2 linked regions of the Fodinicurvata sp. EGI_FJ10296 genome follow. The protein of the gene in region 1 binds, or shares a complex with, the protein of each later gene. Links are inferred from orthologs where the notes say so. Each region holds a gene or a part of one and is shown on either strand. Other genes may lie near its edges.

Region 1 (10,346 bases):
GATACCCGTCGTTGTCTTGAGCTGGGCGGCGCTGACACCCCTTCAGCCTGCCGGTGACGGCAGCTTCCGGAGACTCAGCAGCGGCCAGTTGCTGACGCTGATGGTCGGCTACGCGGTCACGATCATAACGATCGCCGGATTCGCGTTCGCCGGCTATGATGGCGGGTTGACCGGACTGATGCTGGCGACCATGCGGGAGCCACTGCAGGGTGTGATGCTGGCCATGGATCTCGGCATGTCGCAGGACGAGATCGAGATGATCGCGCAATCGATGGCAGTATCGCTGCCTGCGGCTCTCGGCATCTACTGGGTGCTTTGGTCGATCGTCAATATCGGGATCGCCAACGGGATGCTCAGGCGTTTCGGTCAGACGCTCAGGCCTGACTTCGGGGCCATGACCGTGGCGCCGCCAGCCTGGGTATCCGGCGCCTTCGTCGTTCTGGTCGCGGTGGCGTTCGCAAGCGGATCGTTGATCGAGGGATCGGTCACCGCTCTTGTATCGCGCAATGCCGTCGTCCTGCTGGTCCTGGTTTTCTTTCTGGTCGGCGTTTCGGTCGTTCATGTGGTGACGATCGGGAAACCGGCCAGGGTGCTGATCCTGACGCTGTTTTATGTGCTGGTTCTGATGTCCGGATGGCTCGCGCTCGTCGTCGCCGGACTTGGGATTATTGAGCAATGGGCCCGGATGCGCGAAAGATCGATGCGCAGCCGGCCCGATGAGGAGGACTGATCATGGACGTGATCCTTTTACAGCGGATCGAAAAACTGGGTCAGATGGGCGATGTCGTCAAAGTTCGCCCAGGCTTCGCCCGCAATTTTCTTTTGCCGCAGGAAAAGGCGCTTCGTGCGACCAAGGACAATCTGGCTTACTTCGAGACCCAGAAAGTCAAGCTAGAGGCTGTCAACCTGAAGCAAAAACAGGAAGCCGAGGCGGTCAAGGAACGGGCGCAAGGCAAGGCGATCGTCATCATCCGCCAGGCCGGCGAGAGCGGACAGCTTTACGGCTCGGTTTCAGCCCGGGATATCGCGGACCAGTTGGGCGACGACGATCTGAAGGTCGGGCGCAATCAGGTCGTGATTGACCGACCGATCAAGACACTGGGCATCTTCCCCGTTCAGCTGCAGTTGCACCCTGAGGTCTACGCCGACATTACCGTCAACGTCGCCCGTTCCCAGGATGAAGCTGATCAGCAAACCAGTCGCGGCCGCGCGCTGACCCGCGCCGATCTCGAAGAGGACGTCGAAAACGAAGCGATGGCCGCCCCGGGGGAACCACAGACCGACGAAGGCGCCGAGCAGCCTTCTGCCTGAACCGGACGCAGAAAAGTTCGTGCAAAAAGGGGATACCATCGGGTGTCCCCTTTTTTTCGTGCCATCCATCCCGATAATCCACGTCAACACGAACGAAGAGCGGATGACATATTTACAGATGTGGTCGTCCGGTGGTGTAATTATGACCCTTTGATGGTGCGATAGGGCTCGCACCGCCTGCGATTGGCGGCATGTCACGGGCCCGGCTATGCAGGAGAAGGACATGCTCCTAGCCCGACTGCTGAATCGACTGGTGCGGTCCGGATCGTTGACGGTGATCGACCCGTCGAATGAACGGCATCACTTCGGCGACGCCCCTCCCGATACAGGGGTTGTTATCCGGCTGACCGACCCGGCCTTGCCACGCAAACTCTTTTTCAACGCGCAACTTCACCTGGGCGAAGCCTATATGGACGGCACACTACGGGTCGAGCGTGGAACCATCTACGATTTGCTCGACCTCGTCAGCCGCAATATGGGCTTTTCCGGGCGATTGCCGTTCGAGCAGGCCGGCCGGCCGTTTCGGGCGATCCGCAGACTATTGCACCAGTTCAATCCGGCAGAGCGGTCGCGCCGCAACGTGGCGCATCATTACGACTTGTCGGGTGAACTCTATGACCTGTTTCTGGATGACGATCACCAGTATTCGTGCGCCTATTTCACAGAGGGTCACCAAGACCTGGAACGTGCGCAACTTGAGAAGAAACGCCACCTTGCGTCGAAACTGTATTTGAACCGCAGCGATCTGTCCGTGCTCGATATCGGATCGGGCTGGGGCGGCATGGGCCTCTATCTGGGCTCGATCGGGCAATGCGACGTCACCGGCGTCACCCTGAGCCGGGAACAATTCGACGTTTCGAATCGGCGCGCCCGGGAAAGCGGCCTTTCCGACCGCGTCGGCTTCCGCATGACGGACTATCGGGACATCTCCGGGAAATTCGACCGGATCGTTTCCGTGGGGATGTTCGAGCATGTCGGCGCTCCCCACTATCCCGCGTTCTTCGAACGGATCCGCGATCTGCTGACCGACGACGGCGTTGCCGTGATTCATTCCATCGGACGCATGGACGGGCCGGGTATCACCAATCAGTGGATTCGCAAATACATCTTCCCGGGCGGCTACTCGCCGGCATTGTCGGAAGTGCTGCCCGTGATCGAAAACCGCGGTCTGTGGGTGACGGACGTTGAAATTCTCCGCCTTCACTATGCCGACACACTAAAGCTATGGCGCGAACGGTTCGTCGCCAACCGGGACCGGGCAAGAGACCTGTATGACGAGCGGTTCTGCCGGATGTGGGAATTTTATCTCGCCGCCAGCGAAGCGACCTTCCGCCATCGGGGCCATATGGTGTTCCAGCTTCAGATCACGAAGAACGTCGATACCCTGCCCCGCACCCGCGACTATATGGTCGATGATGAGCGAAGACTCGCAGAAAGAGAGAGCGAGGTGTTCGCTGGCAACCGCGAACACATTATGGCGCACACGGAAACGGCGCGGGCTTCGTAATCCGGCCTAGCGCTGGCGAGGCGATCGGCACACAGCCTGATCGTATCCGGTTATGGTCTTGTGACGGGCTTGAAGGCTGTCGCTTTCGACCGTAACCGGTTAGAGTGCCGCCATGCCAAACGACCCCATATCGATGCACTCATCCAGCGTTTCCTTTCCCGCCGACCCGTCGGCCGTGAATCGGCCGCCAGGGCCGGACGCGGGTCGTGCTGCCGGAAATGGGCAGGAAGCCTCCGTCAGCATGCCGTCCAACGAGGCCGCCGAAAAAGCACTGCTCGGGGCAATTCTGTTCGACAACGAGCTGATCGACCGAGTCGCGGATTTCCTGAAGCCGGACCATTTTTTCTGGCCGATTCACGGCCGGATCTACAGCGCCTGCTCGACCTTGCGTCAAAGCCTGCGCGTCGCCGACGAGGTAACGCTGCAGCAGTATTTCGAGGCCGACGGCGAGCTGGAAACCATCGGCGGAATCGGCTACATCGCCGAGCTTTCGGCTGCCGTGGTTTCCCCCCGCTCGGCCGAGGACTACGCCAAGACGATCTACGACCTGAATGTCCGCCGGCAACTGATACGCATCGGCCAGGAGACGACGGACGAGGCGCTGGACTATGATCCCGATCTCGACACCCCCGACCTGATTCGCAGCGCTGAGGAAAAACTGTACGTCCTGGCGAACGAAGGGGACTTCCGCAAGGAATTCGAATCGTTCTCGACGATCATCGACCGCACGATCCAGTCGGCCAGCGAAGCCCTCAACCGTGACACCGCCCTTACGGGTTGCACCACCGGCCTCGTTGACCTGGACCGGATGCTTGGCGGTCTGCAAAGATCCGATCTGCTGATACTCGCCGGCCGCCCCGGCATGGGCAAGACCGCATTGGCCACCAATATCGCCTTTAACGCTGCCCGCGCCCATGCCCGCAACGAGGGGCGCGAGGGGGCCGTCTGCGCGGTATTCTCACTTGAGATGTCGTCGGAGCAGTTGGGCACCCGAATTCTCTCCGACGCTGCGGAGATTTCGAGCGAGAAGATCCGCAAAGGCGAAATAGCCCGCAAGGACTTCCCGCGGCTGGTCGAGGCGGCGCAGGATATCCGCTCGACGCCGCTTTTCGTCGACGATACCGCCGGACTGACGATTTCCATGCTGCGCACGCGGGCCATGCGCCTGAAGCGCCAACACGATCTCGGCATGATCGTCGTCGACTATGTACAGTTGATGCGCGGTGCCACCACCAACGGCCGCAACGCCGAGAACCGGGTTCAGGAGATCTCCGAGATCACACGCGGTCTTAAGATGATCGCCAAGGACCTGGACGTGCCTGTGGTCGCCCTTTCCCAGCTGTCGCGCGCGGTGGAACAGCGCGAAGACAAACGTCCGCAACTGGCTGACCTCCGCGAGTCCGGCTCCATCGAGCAGGATGCCGATGTCGTGTTGTTCGTATACCGCCCCGCCTATTACGAAGAAAAAAAGGAACCCGAGGCGGGGACGCCCGAACATGCCGATTGGCAATCGCGCATGGAACGCATACACAACATCGCCCAGGTGATCGTCGCCAAACAGCGTCACGGACCCACCGGAACGGTGGACCTTCATTTCGAAGGGTCGTACACCCGGTTCTCGAATCTTGAGACCCGTTTCGATGCCGACGGCGATTTGTGAACCACCCCATTTCTGCGACCGGTGAAACGGCCTCGCACGACCAGCAAAAGGCCAGGTACCGAAAAGGATGCTAGAGACCGTGCCGTTGACGGATTTTCCGACGAGCAGCCGGGCGGCGGCGCGGGCCGGCGCCGTCCTTACCATCGATACCGGCGCGCTCGCCCGAAACTACAGCCAGCTCGTCGCCACCGGTGCGGCCGATGAGGTTGCCGCCGTCATCAAGGCCGACGGCTACGGCCTGGGTGCCGCCATCGTCGGCCCGGCCCTGTGGGAGGCCGGCGCCCGGCTTTTCTTTGTTGCGCATCTCGATGAAGGTCTGGACCTGCGTCAGATTCTGCCGCAGGCCCGCATCGGTATTCTCAATGGCCTGATGCCGGGATGCGAGGCCGACTACGACCAGGCCTCACTGATGCCGGTTCTCAATCACCCCGGAGAGATCCAGCGCTGGAGCCGATGGTGCGAGTCGATCGGCGCACGGCGGCCGGCATTCATCCACCTGGACACGGCCATGAACCGTCTGGGCCTCACCTGGCAAGAACAGGAAGCCCTTGCGGCCGATCCGGCATCGCTGGGGACGATTTCGGTCGCCGGCTATTTGTCCCATCCCTCATCGGCCGACGACGCCGCCAGCCCGGTGCTCGATCGTCAGCGCGCGGCATTCGATGCCATCCGCGCCCAATTGCCCTCGGCACCCGGCAGCATCGCCAATTCGCCGGCCATGTTTCGGCAAGCTGGCCGGGGGCTGGATATCGCCCGGCCCGGATGCGCGCTGTATGGTGTCAATCCGACGCCCGAAGCCGACAATCCCATGGAGTGCGTCATTTCACTTCATGCCCGCGTGCTTCAGGTGCGTTCCGTTCGACGCGGCGATGCGGTCGGGTATGGTGGAACAGCGACGGCAGACCGCCCGATGACGGTTGCCACCCTTGCCATCGGCTATGCGGACGGATATCTGCGATCGATCGGCAATCGGGGGAAGATGGTGGTAAATGGCGAGGAGGTGCCGGTAATGGGCCGTGTTTCGATGGATCTGACGACAGTCGATGTCACGGACCTGCCGCTCTCGGGGCTCGCGGCCGGGGATTGGGTCGAGGCGATAGGGCCCGGCATGCCGGTCGACCGGGTCGCCGCTGCAGCCGGCACGATCGGTTATGAGATCCTGACTGATCTTGGCCGTCGCTATCATCGTCGCGTGGTGTCTTCGTGACGTTCAACCCGATCGCGCCGATCGGGCGCTCGTTTCTCGGCTTCCTGGCCGCCGTCGGCCGGATCGCGATTTTTGCCGCCACCGGCGTCAGCCATTGCTTCCGCCCGCCAATCCATGTCGGAGCGATCGTCCGCCAGATGGTCGACATCGGCTATTACTCGCTGCCGGTGGTCGGGCTGACCGCGCTCTTTACCGGGATGGTGCTGGCGCTGCAAAGCTATACCGGCTTTTCACGGTTCAATGCCGAAGACGCGATTGCCACGATCGTCGTCGTCTCGATCACCCGCGAACTCGGGCCCGTGCTTGCAGGGCTGATGGTCGCCGGGCGCATCGGTGCCGCCATGGCTGCGGAAATCGGCACGATGCGCGTGACCGACCAGATCGATGCGCTGACCACGCTGTCGACCGATCCGATGAAGTACCTGATCGCCCCAAGGCTGATCGCGGGCACCCTGATGCTGCCATGTCTGGTTCTGGTCGCCGATATTATCGGCGTCTTCGGCGGGTTCCTGATCGCGGTCTACAAGCTGGGCTTCAATCCGGCTGTGCATCTCAGCAATACCTGGGGCTATCTTGAGGCGATCGACGTCATCTCGGGGCTGGTCAAGGCAGCGGTGTTCGGCTTCATCATCGCCCTGATGGGCTGCTATCACGGCTATTCTTCGCGCGGCGGCGCCCAGGGCGTCGGCGCGGCAACGACCAGCGCCGTGGTTTCCGCCTCGATCCTGATCCTGTGCTTCAACTACGGGCTGACAGAGGTCTTCTTCTCGCGATGATGCACGATCACCCCGTCCCCAAGATCGCTTTGGCCGGTCTTTGCAAATCGTTCGGCGAAAAATCCGTCCTCGACGGACTCGACCTCACCATTGCCAAAGGCGAAAGCGTGGTTGTCATTGGCGGGTCGGGCACCGGAAAATCGGTGATGCTGAAATGTCTGCTTGGGCTGATGGAGGCTGACGCCGGAAGTATCCGGATCGATGGCGAAGAAACGCGCGGCCTGGGCCGCCGTGCCCGCCTCGAAAGAATGCAGCAAGTGGGCATGCTGTTTCAGGGCTCGGCTCTTTTCGACAGCCTGCCGGTCTGGCGGAACGTCAGCTTCGCACTGCTGCAGCGGGGCCACCTGAACAAGGCGCAGGCCCGCGCGCTCGCGGTCGACAAGCTGGCGATGGTGGGTCTGGATGCCGAGGTTGCGGAATTGCTGCCGTCGGAACTGTCGGGCGGCATGCAGAAAAGGGTGGCGCTGGCGCGCGCCATCGCGGCCGACCCGGAAATTCTGCTGTTCGACGAACCGACGACGGGCCTGGACCCGATCATGAGCGACGTGATCAACGACCTGATCGTCCGCTGCGTCCGAAGCCTGGGCGCGACGGCTCTGTCGATAACGCATGATATGGCGAGCGCCCGCAAGATCGGAGACCGAATCGCAATGCTGTACGAGGGCAGGATCATCTGGGCCGGCCCGGCCGACACAATCTTCAACTCCGGCAATCCCTATGTCGACCAGTTCGTGAACGGCCACGGTGAGGGTCCGATCACCATGCCCGTGTTGGCCCGGTAAGCCCCCTCAATACGCCACGCAGCCGAGAATGAGACACGGATGGCCCGCCAATCGACCCGATATACCTGTCAGACCTGTGGCACCGTTCACACCAAATGGGCGGGCCAGTGCGACCAGTGCGGGTCGTGGAACAGCATCGTCGAAGAAGCGGCTCCGGAAACCCGGCCCAAGGGACTGTCGGCGGGCCGCGGGCGGGCGATCGACTTCGTCGGCCTGGACCAGCACACGGCCGATCCGCCGAGGCGCCTTTCCGGCATCGCGGAATTCGACCGCGTTTGCGGCGGCGGCATGGTCCCGGGCTCCGCGATCCTGATCGGCGGCGATCCCGGCATCGGCAAATCGACATTGCTCCTTCAGGTCGTATGCCGAATGGCGGCCGATCAGAGCTGTGCCTATATCTCCGGCGAGGAGGCCGTAGAGCAGGTCCGCATGCGCGCAGCCCGCCTGGGATTGGCGGGCGCCGGCGTCCAGCTGGCCTCCGCGACCAGTGTCCGCGATATCGTGGCATCCCTCGACCGCGCCGACGGCCCCAAGGTGGCGGTGATCGATTCGATCCAGACAATGTATATCGACAGTCTGGACAGCGCGCCGGGGACAGTGGCCCAGGTCCGATCCTCGGCGTCGGAACTGATCCGCGTTGCAAAGCGGCGTGGCATCTGCCTGTTTCTGGTCGGGCATGTGACCAAGGACGGCGCCATCGCCGGTCCGCGCGTGCTGGAACACATGGTGGACTGTGTCCTTCATTTCGAAGGTGAGCGCGGCCACCATTTCCGCATCCTGCGCGGGATCAAGAACCGTTTCGGCCCGACCGACGAAATCGGCGTGTTCGAGATGGCCGAAGAAGGGCTTCTTGAGGTCGAGAATCCCTCCGAACTGTTCCTTGCCGACCGGCGCGGAGATGTGTCCGGCGCCAGCGTGTTCGCCGGATTGGAGGGCACGAGGCCGGTCCTCGTGGAAATTCAGGCCCTGGTGGCGCCCTCGCCGCTCGGCACGCCCCGGCGCGCGGTCGTCGGCTGGGACAACGCCCGTCTGGCCATGGTGCTTGCCGTTCTCGAAGCGCGCTGCGGCGTGCCTATCGGGCCGCGCGACGTCTATCTGAACGTCGCCGGTGGCCTTCGAATCGCGGAACCGGCGGCCGACCTTGCCGTCGCCGCCGCGCTTCTGTCCTCACTTTCGGGCCAGCCCTTGCCGCGCGAAACCGTTGTCTTCGGTGAAATCGGCCTGTCGGCGGAGATCAGGGCTGTCAGTCAGATGGACACACGCCTGAAAGAAGCCGTCAAACTCGGCTTTACCAGCGCCATCGTGCCGGTACGGCGCGGACGCCAAGGCCGCAAATCCGCCACCGTTTCCGGCCATGACGCCCTTCAGGTATCGGAAATGGCGCATGTGGAAGACCTGTTGCCGATGTTCGGCGACGAACTCTGGTCGGGGCCGAAACAATAGCCCTGCAGGACTGAGCCGGAATGGCTATGCATGACTTTGGTACGTATACCAGGTAACGGATGGACATGTTCGAATGATGCAGCGGGATCGATACAAATGACGCCGGGCGATATAGCGGTATTGGGCATTCTGTTCGTCTCGGCGATTCTGGCGTTCTTCCGGGGCTTCACGCGCGAGGTTCTTGCAATCGCCGGCTGGGTTGGCGCTGCGCTGGTGACCTTGTATACGTTTCCCGTGGCAAGCGATGTCGCCCGCACCTATATCAGTATGGACCTGCTCGCTGATATCGTCGGCGGAACCGTCGTGTTCATCGTGACCCTGATCGTGCTGTCGATCATCTGCCACTATATCGCCCGTCTGGTCACCGGATCGGCCATCAATGCCATCGACAGATCGCTTGGCTTCCTGTTCGGTCTTTTGCGGGGTGCGGCACTGGTATCGCTCGGCTATCTGGTGATCGTATGGTTTTTCCCGGATCCGGCGTCCCGCCCCGACTGGGTCGCAGATGCCCGCTCCGAGGCAATGGTTGCCCGGGGCGCCGCAATACTGGTTTCGGTGGTACCCGACGAAACCATGGCCGACGGACTGGGACGAGCCGACGGGATGCGGGGGCGCATCGATGAAACGCTCGATTCTTACGAAAGACTGAGGCGACTTGACCCTTCTCGCTTCCGTGATGGCGACCCGTCGGCTACAACGCCGCCTGAGAATCCTGACACCGGCTACAGCGATTCCGCGCGCGGTCGACTGGAAAGCCTGATCGAGCACGGAAACTAGCCCTGCGGCGGCTCTGGGCGCCGCATCCATCGGGAGAGCCGATTGACTATGCTGACAACTGATCCGTTCCAGCCTATCGCCGACATCACGGATGAAAGCGGGCACGACGACGACAAGCTGCACGAGGAATGCGGCGTCTTCGGCGTGCATGGCCATCCGGAAGCCGCGGCCATGGCCGCGCTCGGCCTCCATGCGCTGCAGCACCGGGGCCAGGAAGCCTGCGGGATAGTTTCCATGGAAGACGCCGCCGGCGACTCGTTCCACTTTCACGCCCACCGCGCTCTCGGCCATGTCGGCGATACGTTCGACGCGCCGGGCGTGGTGAACGCGCTGCTCGGCCATGCGGCGATCGGTCACAACCGATATGCGACGACCGGGGCCACGCGCCTGCGCAATGTCCAGCCGCTGTTCGCCGATTTCGAGTTCGGCGGCTTTGCCATCGGCCATAACGGCAATCTGACAAATGCCTATCAACTGCGTCGGCAGCTGGTCAGGCGCGGCTCGCTGTTCCAGTCGACGACCGATACCGAGGTGCTCATCCATCTGATGGCCACCAGCCTCGGTGGATCGGTTATCGACAAGATGGTCGAGGCGGTCCGTCAGATCGAAGGGGCATATTCGCTGGTCGCCATGGCCAAGGACATGGTTATCGCCATTCGCGACCCCCTGGGCGTGCGGCCGTTGGTGCTGGGTGTCCTTGAAACGCCGTCGGGATCGACGGCCAACATCGTCGCCTCGGAAACCTGCGCGCTCGACATCATCGGCGCCACCTATATCCGGGACATCGAACCGGGCGAAATGGTCGTTCTGACCGCCGACGGCGTCAAGAGCCTGCACCCGATGGCGCCCAAAAAGTCGCGGTTCTGCGTCTTCGAGTACATCT
Region 2 (10,330 bases), on another replicon or contig:
TATGACCAATGTCGAACTGGCTCGTCGGGCAGGTATTTCGGCGCCGCCGTGTCTGCGTCGCGTCAGGGCGCTGGAGGAAGCCCAGTTCATTCGCGGCTACCACGCGGACATCAACCCGGAGGCTTTGGGCTATGGCGTTATGGTCTTTGCCCATGTCGGGCTGACGAGCCAGGCCGAGAACGATCTTCGGGCATTCGAGGATCTGGTGGCATCCTGGCCTCTCGTGCGGGAATGCCACATGTTGGCCGGGGAGACCGATTTCCTGCTTAAAGTCGTTGCGGAAGACTGGGACAGCTATCAGAAGTTTCTGACGACGCAACTCACGGCTGCGCCGAATGTCAGTCATGTGAAATCTTCACTCGCAATCCGGACGGGCAAGAGCCTTCCCGGAGTGCCCGTCGACGTCAATGTCGGTCCCGCAGGGGATGACCATGACGAGGAATGAGGGGCAGGCGGCAATTGCCGAACGTGGTCTGTTCTAGAGTTCGTTGTAGTAGAGCGCGCTTTGTTTGTAGGCCGTGATGGCACTGCGAATGAGGACGTTGAGCACCGCCGCTACGGGCATGGCCAGTAGTATGCCGACGAAGCCGAACGTCGCGCCGCCGGCCAACAGTGCGAACAGAATCCACACCTCGCTCAATCCCACGCTGCGGCCGACCAGCCGAGGCGTCAGGTAATAGCTTTCCAGCGCTTGTCCCGCCAGAAAGACTCCGATCGTTGCCAGGATCGGATAAAAGCTGTCAAAGGTCACCAGGGCTGCGATGAGACTCAGTGCCAGCCCAACTGCAAATCCCAGAAACGGTATGAATGCAGCAATGCCGGCAACGACCCCGATGAAGATGCCGTACTGAAGGCCAAGGAGAGTCAATCCGACGCTGTAGAAAGCCGCCAGAATCAGGCACACCAGAACCTGACCGCGCATCCATGCGCTGATGGCGTCATCGACGGCCTGTGCGTGGCTGCGCACGATCGGCCTTTGCTTTGGCGGAACGAGATCGTCCATATGCGTCAGCAAGGCGGGCCAGTCGCGCATTGCGAAAATCGCGACGATCGGCGTGATGAACATCAGGCTGACGAAGTCGAAGAGAGCCATGCCGCCGCTAAGTAGCTGCAGCCCGACCTGTCCGGCTGATTCCATTGCCCAGCCGACGGATTCACTGCCGATGTCGATAATGCGGTCGCCCCATCCGTCGGGAAGGAACTCGTCCAGGATGATCAGCGGTGTCAGTTCTTCGTTGGCGATCGCTTGCTGAAGATCGGAGAGCGCAGTGACGAACCCTGCAGCCTGCGAGATAAGGATCGGCATGGCCGCCACGATAAGCCCCGCAATGGCGACGAAGAATCCACCGACGATCAGCATACCGGACGCAATTCGGGGCACACCGCGCTCTTCAAGCCAGCGACAGGCCGGGTCGCAAAGATACGCCAGCAGTATCCCGACTAGAAAAGGCGCCAGAATATCCGATACGAACCACAGAAACAGTATGCCGACGCCCGCGATCAGGCACCAGACGACAATCCGCCGATCAATATTCATATGCTACCCGAGCGACATTGAGACCCCGGGTAGCATTCGCCGGAGCAGGGCAAACGCAACCCCCGGGATGGGTCAGTTATAGGTGACGGAAATCACTTCGTACGAGCGGGCGCCGCTGGGGGTCGTAACCTCGACAAGATCGCCGACACTTTTACCGATCAAGCCACGAGCCAGCGGCGCGGTGATGGAGATACGGCCATCCTTGATGTCACTCTCGTCTTCTCCGACGATTTGATAGGTGATTTCCTCATCAGTATCCTCGTCGGCGAGGCTTACCGTTGCGCCGAACTTGATTATATCGCCCGACAGTTTGGAAACATCAATAACTTCGGCTCTGGCGATTTTGTCTTCCAGTTCCAGAACACGACCTTCGATGAAGCTTTGACGCTCCCGCGCGGCGTGATATTCGGCATTCTCGGAGAGATCACCATGTTCTCGAGCCTCGGCGATCGCACGGATGACTTCCGGTCGCGCGGTCGATTTCAGAAACTTTAGCTCGTCCTGCAAACGGGCGTAGCCCGTTGCGGTCATCGGGACCTTCTCCATATTCTGTCTACCTTCTAAGGAAAATTCGAGCGGCGATAACCTTAACGCCGCCCGCCAGTCGTTAACGAACATAAACCGCCGCAACCTCTGCTGCGGCGGCTCCGGCAAGTCACGGTTCCAGGCCGGTCATGATACCCGGCCAGTTACAATTCCCGGCCGGCACCCGGCAGGTTACGATCCGAAGACATAAGATTGCAGCGCCTCGACTTCAAGCTCACCTTCCTTCAGTGCGGCGATGGCCTCTACCGCAGCGCGCGCCCCAGCGATCGTCGTATAATAGGGAATAGTATTGACCAGAGCGGTTCGCCGCAACCCCATGCTGTCGCGTACGGCCTGGGCGCTATCGGTCGTATTGATGACGAGGTCGATGACCCCGTTCTTCATTTCATCGACGATGTGGGGCTGGCCTTCCAGCACCTTGTTGACGGTGGTCACCGTCAGGCCGTGCGACGCGAGAAAGGCCTGGGTGCCGCGCGTAGCGACCAGGGTGAAGCCGAGTGCGGCCAGACCGCGGGCGATCGGTTCCAGGTTGGCCTTGTCGCGGTTGCGAACGGACAGGAAAGCCCGTCCCTCCCGCGGCAGGGTTACCCCTGCGCCCAGCTGTGACTTGAGAAAGGCGCGGCCGAAGCTTCGGTCGAGACCCATGACCTCGCCGGTGGACTTCATTTCCGGCCCGAGCAGTGTGTCGACCCCGGGGAATCGGGCGAACGGGAACACGGCTTCCTTGACCGCGACATGGGGTGGCCGGTGGCCGAGCAGCAGCTTCTGGTCGCGGAATGTCGACAGCGGTTCGCCGGCCATGATCCGCGCGGCAATTTTGGCGATTGGCGTGCCGGTCGCCTTGGCGACGAACGGCACGGTCCGGCTGGCGCGGGGATTGACCTCGATGATGTAGATTTCGGCCGGCCCGTTCTCGGGGCCTCCCTCGGGTGTCTTGATGGCGAACTGCACGTTCATCAGTCCGACGACGCCCAGCTCTTTGGCCAGAAGCCGTGTCTGATCCTCGATCGCCGCCATGACGGCGTCGGTCAGACTGTGAGGCGGCAGGGCGCAGGCGCTGTCGCCCGAGTGGATTCCGGCTTCCTCGATGTGCTCCATGATCCCGGCGACATAGACGTCGCTGCCGTCGGAGACGGCGTCGACATCAACCTCCACGGCATCCTGAAGATAGCTGTCGATCAGTACCGGGTTGCGCCCCGAAACGATAACGGCCGTAGTGATGTAGCGGCGCAATTCCTCGCGGTTGTGGATCACCTCCATGGCGCGGCCGCCGAGGACATAGCTCGGCCGCAGAAGCAGGGGATAGCCCAGCCGTTCAGCGATCCGCTCGGCTTCTTCGGCCGACCGGGCAAGACCGTTCGCAGGCTGGCGAAGGCCGATGTCATTGAGCATGTCGGCGAACCGCTCGCGATCCTCCGCACGGTCGATGGCGTCCTTGGGTGTGCCCAGGATCGGTATGCCGGCGGCTTCGAGATCACCGGCGAGCTTCAGCGGTGTCTGCCCGCCGAACTGGACGATGACGCCCAGAAGGGCGCCGTTTCTTTGTTCCGTGCGCACGATCTCGATGACATCTTCGGTCGTCAGTGGCTCGAAATAGAGCCGGTCCGATGTATCGTAGTCAGTGGATACCGTCTCCGGGTTGCAGTTGACCATGATGGTCTCGTAGCCGGCCTCCTTCAGGGCATAGGCGGCGTGGACGCAGCAATAGTCGAACTCGATTCCCTGCCCGATCCTGTTGGGCCCGCCGCCGAGGATGATGATCTTGCGGCGGTCCGTCGGCAGGCTTTCGCAATCGGGCGGGTTGCCGTCGTCGGGTTCATAGCACGAATACATGTACGAAGTGGGGGTCGAGAACTCCCCGGCGCAGGTATCGATCCGCTTGTAAATCGGCGTGACGTCCCGCGCCCGCCGCACCGCCGACACCGCGCGCTCATCCATGCCGACCAGTTCGCCCAGGCGCGCATCCGCGAACCCCATCATCTTCAGGTCGAGCCAGTCACCGCGTGATTCGGGCAGGCCGTTCTTCTTCAAATCCGCTTCGGCAGTCACGATTTCGTTGATCCGATCGACGAACCACGGATCGTATTTGCAGATACTGGTGATTTCGGCCGGCGACATGCCGAGGCGCAGCGCCTGGGCGATGACGAGAATTCGATCGGGTGTCGGCCGCGACAGGGCCGCGCGCACCGGATTGAGATCCTTGACCGGCGCGCCGTCGTCGAGACCTTCGATGGCGATCTCGTTCAGGCCGGTCCAGCCGGTCTCCAACGATCGCAGCGCTTTCTGAAAGCTCTCGGAAAAGCTGCGGCCGATGGCCATAGCCTCGCCGACGGATTTCATCGACGTGTTTAGCATCGGTTCCGCGCCGGCGAATTTCTCGAAGGTGAACCGGGGAATCTTGGTGACCACATAGTCGATCGTCGGCTCGAAACTGGCCGGCGTGACGCGGGTGATATCGTTGGTCAGTTCGTCAAGCGTATAGCCGACGGCCAGCTTTGCGGCCACCTTGGCGATCGGAAATCCGGTGGCCTTGGACGCCAGGGCGGACGACCGCGATACCCGCGGATTCATTTCGATCACGACCAGTCGGCCAGTCTCCGGGTCGACGGCAAACTGCACATTCGAACCGCCGGTATCGACGCCGATCTCCCGCAGCACCGCGATCGAGGCGCTTCGCATGATCTGGTATTCTTTGTCTGTCAGTGTCAGTGCCGGCGCGACGGTGATGCTGTCGCCGGTATGCACCCCCATCGGGTCGATGTTCTCGATGGCGCAGATGATGATGCAGTTGTCGGCCCGATCCCGGACCACTTCCATCTCGTACTCTTTCCAACCCAGTACGGATTCCTCGATCAGGACCTGGTGAACCGGGCTGAGCCTCAACCCGTTGCGGACAATGTTTTCGTATTCTTCCCGATTGTAGGCAATGCCGCCGCCAGCGCCGCCAAGGGTATAGCTGGGCCGGATAATGGCGGGCAGACCAACATACTCTAGCGCATCGGTTGCCTGATTAAAGTCGCTGACCAGACGCGACCGGGGACTGTCCAGGCCGATGCTGTCCATGGCTTCACGGAATTTCTGCCGGTCCTCGGCCTTGGCGATCACGTCCTTGTCGGCGCCGATCATTTCGATGCCGAGCCGCTCAAGCGTGCCGTCCTCCGCGAGGGCAATGGCCGTATTCAGCGCAGTTTGGCCGCCCATGGTCGGCAAAAGCGCGTCAGGGCGCTCCCGTTCCAGGATGCGCGCGACCGTGGCCGGGGTGATCGGCTCTATGTACGTCGCGTCGGCCAGTTCCGGATCGGTCATGATCGTTGCGGGATTGGAGTTGACCAGAACGACGCGATAGCCCTCCGCCCTGAGCGCCTTGCAGGCCTGAGCCCCGGAATAGTCGAACTCGCACGCCTGGCCGATGACGATCGGGCCGGCGCCGATGATGGCGATCGAGCGGATATCGGTGCGCTTGGGCATGGATCGAAGGTCTCTCGGCCAATTGCGCCCAATTTGGGCAAGGAACAGTAAGGAACGGTTGTGACGGCAACCCGCCGCCCTGCAAGGGGCGGCGCCGTTATAGCGCCGTCGCCGGAACGTTGGAAGGCCTGTCGATGCGACAGTCAGGCCCTGCGGTCGATCATTTCCATGAACCTGTCGAACAGGTAATGGCTGTCGACCGGCCCGGGCGATGCTTCGGGATGGTACTGAACCGAAAAGACAGGACGGTCCTGCAACCGGATCCCTTCGTTGGTACCATCGAACAGGCTGACATGCGACGGAACGATGCCCTCGGGCAGGGATTCCGGAACGACCGCGAAGCCGTGATTCTGGCTCGTGATCTCGACCTTGCCGGTCGCCAGATCCTTCACCGGGTGATTGGCGCCCCGGTGGCCGCGCTCCAGCTTTCGTGTCTGACCGCCCAGGGCCAGCGACAGCAGCTGGTGCCCGAGGCAAATTCCCATGACCGGCACGTCCGTCTGGAGAATTGACCGCAGTGTCGGAACCGCGTAGGCGCCCGTGGCGGACGGATCGCCCGGACCGTTGCTCAGGAAGATTCCGTCGGGCCGATGGGACAGAATGTCTTCCGCCGTGGCCGTCGCCGGTACAACGGTCACACGGCATCCCGCCGTGGCGAGGCACCGCAATATATTGCGTTTGGCGCCATAGTCGATGGCGACGACGTGCCGGGTCGGGTTGTCCTGCACGCCATAGCCGTCGTTGAGCGACCAGCACGTTTCACGCCAGCTGTACGTCTGCGTGCACGTCACGTCGCGGGCCAGATCCATACCTTCCAGACCCGGCCATGCCCTGGCCTCGTCGAGAGCGGCATCGATGTCCAGATTTCCATCGGGGGCATTCACGATCACGCCGACCGGCGGGCCGCCGTCGCGGATGCGCCGGGTGAGCCGCCGGGTATCGATGCCCGACAGGCCGACGATGCCGTTCATCTTGAGCCAGTCGTCCAGCGACCGTTCAGAGCGCCAGTTTGATGGCGCGGTCGGGTCATGCCGGACGATGAGGCCGCGAGCGGCCGGCGTCGTTGTTTCAACGTCTTCGACATTGGCGCCGACATTGCCGATATGGGGAAAGGTGAACGTAACGATCTGGCCGGCATATGACGGGTCGGTCAGGGTCTCCTGATAGCCGGTCATGCCGGTATTGAAGCACACCTCGCCGACGGCACGGCCGTGGGCGCCGATCCCGCGGCCGCGGAAGACAGTTCCATCCGCAAGGACGAGAGCGCCGGTGGCCTCGCGCACTCCCGATCGGGAGCCCGACGAAGGTGCCGGGGCGCTGGCCGTTGAGCTGAAAGGTGTGGACTGCATCATAGGTATGTCTGCCCGATATCGACTTTGCAATTGACGAAGACGCGCCGACCTCCTAACTCGGGGCGGTCGGCCACGAGGATCGGCAATCCGATAAAGCATGATTCCGGGGTAGAACGCCAGTGATCCCGGAGCATGTCTGGACCGAGTGCCGTGCAGAACGCCTGATCCGGAACAGGATCAACGACAGGCGGGCCTTGGAACTGCGGGTTGAGCGGTCGTGCCGCGAGGGTTCGCGAAGCGGCGTCACGGATTACGGTTTGCGGCCCATTCATCCAGTTCCGTTCATGAAAATCCGATCTTTAGGTGTTGCGTGCTGCAGCAGATCAGTAGACTTCTGTCGGGAAACCCCAGATCGGGGCGCGGCAGCAATAGGGACAATCTCGGCCTGTCGATCGTCGGCATGGCTTGCCGGAGGCCTGATTCGATGATTCGCCAAAGACTGACCGATAGCCTGAAGCAGGCGATGAAGGAGCGTGACGATCGGACGGTGCGCACCATTCGTCTTATCCTTGCAGCGCTGAAGGACAGGGATATCGCGGTTCGAACCAAGACGGGACGCCAGGACGGCCTGGACGATCAGGAGATCGTTTCATTGCTCCAGACAATGGTCAAACAGCGCCGCGAGAGCATTGCGCTCTACGAGCAGGGTGCGCGGGTCGATCTGGCCGAGGGGGAGCAGGCAGAGATCGCGATCATTGAGCGGTTCCTGCCCCAGCAGATGTCGGACGACCAGATCCGCGAGGCCGTGAATGCGGTCATCGCGGAAATCGGCGCTACCGGGCTGAAGGATATGGGACGTACAATGGCGACATTGAAGTCCCGCCACGGCGGGACCATGGATTTTTCGAAGGCGAGCGGCGTCGCCAAAGCGGCGCTCAGTGGCTGATCGGGCAAAGCGTGCGTAGAAACCGGAGGGGCTGACGTGTCGATACCGCCGTCGTTCCTTGAGGACGTAAAGAGCCGTATCGGGCTGTCTGATCTGGTCGGACGGTCCGTACGTCTAAAGAAGGCAGGGCGGGAATATTCCGGCCTCTGCCCGTTTCACAAGGAAAAATCCCCCAGTTTCACAGTCAACAACGACAAGGGCTTCTTTCACTGCTTCGGCTGCGGTGCCCATGGCGATCACATCGGCTTTCTGACCGATCATGACGGCCTGTCCTTTATGGACGCCGTTGAGACGCTCGCGTCGATGGCGGGAATGGAAGTGCCGAGGCCGGCGCCTGGTGATCAGGCGCGGGAAAAGCGTCGCAAGACCCTTCATGATCTGGTCGAGGAGGCGTGCCGCTATTTTCAAGGTGCTTTGAACACGCGTGACGGTGAAACCGCACGTGACTACCTTAAGGGACGCGGATTGGACGATGCGGCGATCACCCGGTTCCGGATCGGATACGCGCCCGCGGCCGGTCAAAGGCTGGTGGAGCACCTGACGGCGCGAGAGTTCGACCCGGCGGCAATTGAAGAGGCCGGTCTCATTCGTACACCGGAGGACGGTCGCAAGCCGTACGCGTTTTTCCGCGACCGGATCGTCTTTCCCGTCACCGACCGACGTGGGCGCGTCGTGGCGTTCGGAGGCCGTGCGCTCAACGACAATGGCCCGAAATATCTCAACAGTCCCGATGGCCCGATTTTTCACAAGGGCCGGCTTCTGTACAACCTTGCCGGTGCCGCACCCGCCGTGCAGCGCGGGCACGGATTGATCGTGGTCGAAGGCTATATGGATGTCGTGGCACTGGTGCGGGCCGGTTTTCACGGCGCCGTCGCGCCGCTGGGAACGGCGCTGACCGAAGAGCAGGTCGATGTTCTCTGGCAGGTCTCGCGCGCGCCGGTGATCTGTTTCGATGGCGACAATGCCGGGCTTCGGGCTGCATTTCGCGCAGCGGAACGGGTGTTGCCCCGACTGCGTCCGGACCATACGATCAAGATCGCGTTTCTGCCGTCGGGCGACGATCCGGATTCGCTGGTGCGTCGTGACGGCACAGAGGCTGTGCGCAAGGTCCTGACGGCGGCGCTGCCCCTGGCCGAAATCGTGTGGCGCGAGGAATATGCCCGTCACGATGTCAGCGCACCGGAAGGTCTGGCGGGACTCAGGGCAGGGCTCGACCAACGGGCGCAGTCGATCGGAGACTCAACGGTTCGTACCTATTATCAGCAGCATTTCCGGGACCGCCTGGCCGAAGTTTTCCCATCGGGCAACCGATTCGCAGGATGGGGTAACGATAACGGCAGAAGTGCCCGACCGGGTTCGGGATCCGATTCGCGCGGAGCGTGGAAATCCGGCGGACGAGGGAGAGGCGGCTGGTTCGGGAACCAGGGCCGCGCGAATGGTGCTCGCGCGGCTGGTGCGGGTGGTTCCCATGTGTCCCGCTACGCGCCATTGCCGGTCGAGCCGCCGTCGCGGGTAACGAACGCGCGATCGTTGATGCCGCTGATATTGTTGGCCCTGATCATCAATCACCCGCGTGCCTTCGACGAATATGGCGAAGTTCTGGGGCTGCTGCGTATCGAGGATGCCCAACTCGACAGACTGCGCCAAAAGGTAATAGCCGTGCTTTCGGCATATGAATCGGAAACCGGGGCCGACTTGGAGACTCAACCGGGGCCAGTGCCGGGCGCTGCGGACGCGCAGGGTGAGACCGTCCTTGATTCGGAAGCCGCCAAAGGCCATCTAATCAATTCACTCGATACTGATGCGCTGAAAAGACTTGACCTTTCGGGCGTTTACGACCATGCGCCATATGTGGGATCCGACAGGAGCGACGAGGCTGCGATCGACGGGTGGCGAGAAACATGGCGTTTACATGGCGTTCGTGAGGTGCGTGACGAGATCAGGCGGGCACTGTCACTGCTCGAGGGCGATCCGTCCGAAGGCAATCGGCAGCGGATATCGGCCCTCAAGTCCATCGTTGCGGAAAACCGTGGCACCGGCCCGTGAACTCGGCGCGGCTCCATACGGATGGGTCAGCTGCAGATCGCTTGCCAGGCTCGCAACACGGCCCATTTTTCAATAAGGAGACACGAATGAATGCGGATGTTCAGGCTCTTTTATACTGTCCTGTTTGGTGCAGTTCATAGCGCAATGCCGGTGGCTATGGTTCCATTGAGTTGACCTCTGCACGTTTCGTCCATGCCCGCAGCCGACCCGGGTCGTTTGCGGGCATCGACGTTTCAGTGGGGGTTCCGGCCTCGTCGCAGGTTTTCGGCGCCCAGTGCGACCGAACACAGGCAATGGATGGCGCGGGTTGCCGCGCGGCCCATCGTCGCTTTCGACGAGGATAATCTGATCGGACGGTCCCGTTTGTCGGACGGAAATTGCGAGTAGTATATGGCGAAGACGACGAATTCCGCGGAGACGAACGAAGCCCGCGACGATGCTGGTGAAGGTCCGCTTCTGGACAATGTCGGCCAGTCGATCAAGAAGATCATCTCC

The links.
Region 2: the proteins of ABZ728_RS04405 (region 1) and dnaG are in contact, whole or in part, in a crystal structure (PDB 2R6A), measured with the Geobacillus stearothermophilus proteins. The link is inferred for Fodinicurvata sp. EGI_FJ10296 from one-to-one orthologs. Residues at the interface, in WP_033016901.1 of Geobacillus stearothermophilus: Ser13, Glu15, Ala16, Gln18, Glu91, Leu92, Asp94, Ala95, Val96, Pro97, Thr98, Ala99, Ala100, Asn101, Tyr104, Tyr105, Ile108; in WP_049624496.1 of Geobacillus stearothermophilus: Lys456, Leu457, Leu458, Pro459, Ala460, Asn463, Ala464, Leu467, Leu535, Leu536, Ile537, Ala538, Gln544, Glu545, Asp548, Tyr549, His552.

What each region holds. Positions count from the first base shown.
Region 1 is NZ_JBFCVL010000002.1:200,325-210,670, forward strand. What follows is about bases 2,297-5,235. They hold ABZ728_RS04405 (replicative DNA helicase), read left to right. Parts: upstream 2,297-2,993; coding sequence 2,994-4,478; downstream 4,479-5,235. Other genes in these bases: ABZ728_RS04400 (cyclopropane-fatty-acyl-phospholipid synthase family protein), read left to right, coding at 2,297-2,818; alr (alanine racemase), read left to right, coding at 4,558-5,235. Also shown: ABZ728_RS04390 (DUF2232 domain-containing protein), read left to right, coding at 1-730; rplI (50S ribosomal protein L9), read left to right, coding at 733-1,311; more of ABZ728_RS04400, read left to right, coding at 1,535-2,296; more of alr, read left to right, coding at 5,236-5,685; ABZ728_RS04415 (ABC transporter permease), read left to right, coding at 5,682-6,461; ABZ728_RS04420 (ATP-binding cassette domain-containing protein), read left to right, coding at 6,461-7,243; DNA repair protein RadA, read left to right, coding at 7,283-8,686; ABZ728_RS04430 (CvpA family protein), read left to right, coding at 8,783-9,463; purF (amidophosphoribosyltransferase), read left to right, coding at 9,512-10,346. UniProt on the Escherichia coli protein: The main replicative DNA helicase, it participates in initiation and elongation during chromosome replication. Travels ahead of the DNA replisome, separating dsDNA into templates for DNA synthesis.
Region 2 is NZ_JBFCVL010000006.1:247,382-257,711, forward strand. The notes cover bases 7,408-10,330. They hold dnaG (DNA primase), read left to right. Parts: upstream 7,408-7,825; coding sequence 7,826-9,835; downstream 9,836-10,330. Other genes in these bases: ABZ728_RS14860 (GatB/YqeY domain-containing protein), read left to right, coding at 7,408-7,789; rpoD (RNA polymerase sigma factor RpoD), read left to right, coding at 10,226-10,330. Outside these bases: ABZ728_RS14835 (Lrp/AsnC family transcriptional regulator), read left to right, coding at 1-445; ABZ728_RS14840 (AI-2E family transporter), read right to left, coding at 479-1,537; transcription elongation factor GreA, read right to left, coding at 1,610-2,083; carB (carbamoyl-phosphate synthase large subunit), read right to left, coding at 2,255-5,551; carA (glutamine-hydrolyzing carbamoyl-phosphate synthase small subunit), read right to left, coding at 5,695-6,903; more of ABZ728_RS14860, read left to right, coding at 7,328-7,407. UniProt on the Escherichia coli protein: RNA polymerase that catalyzes the synthesis of short RNA molecules used as primers for DNA polymerase during DNA replication.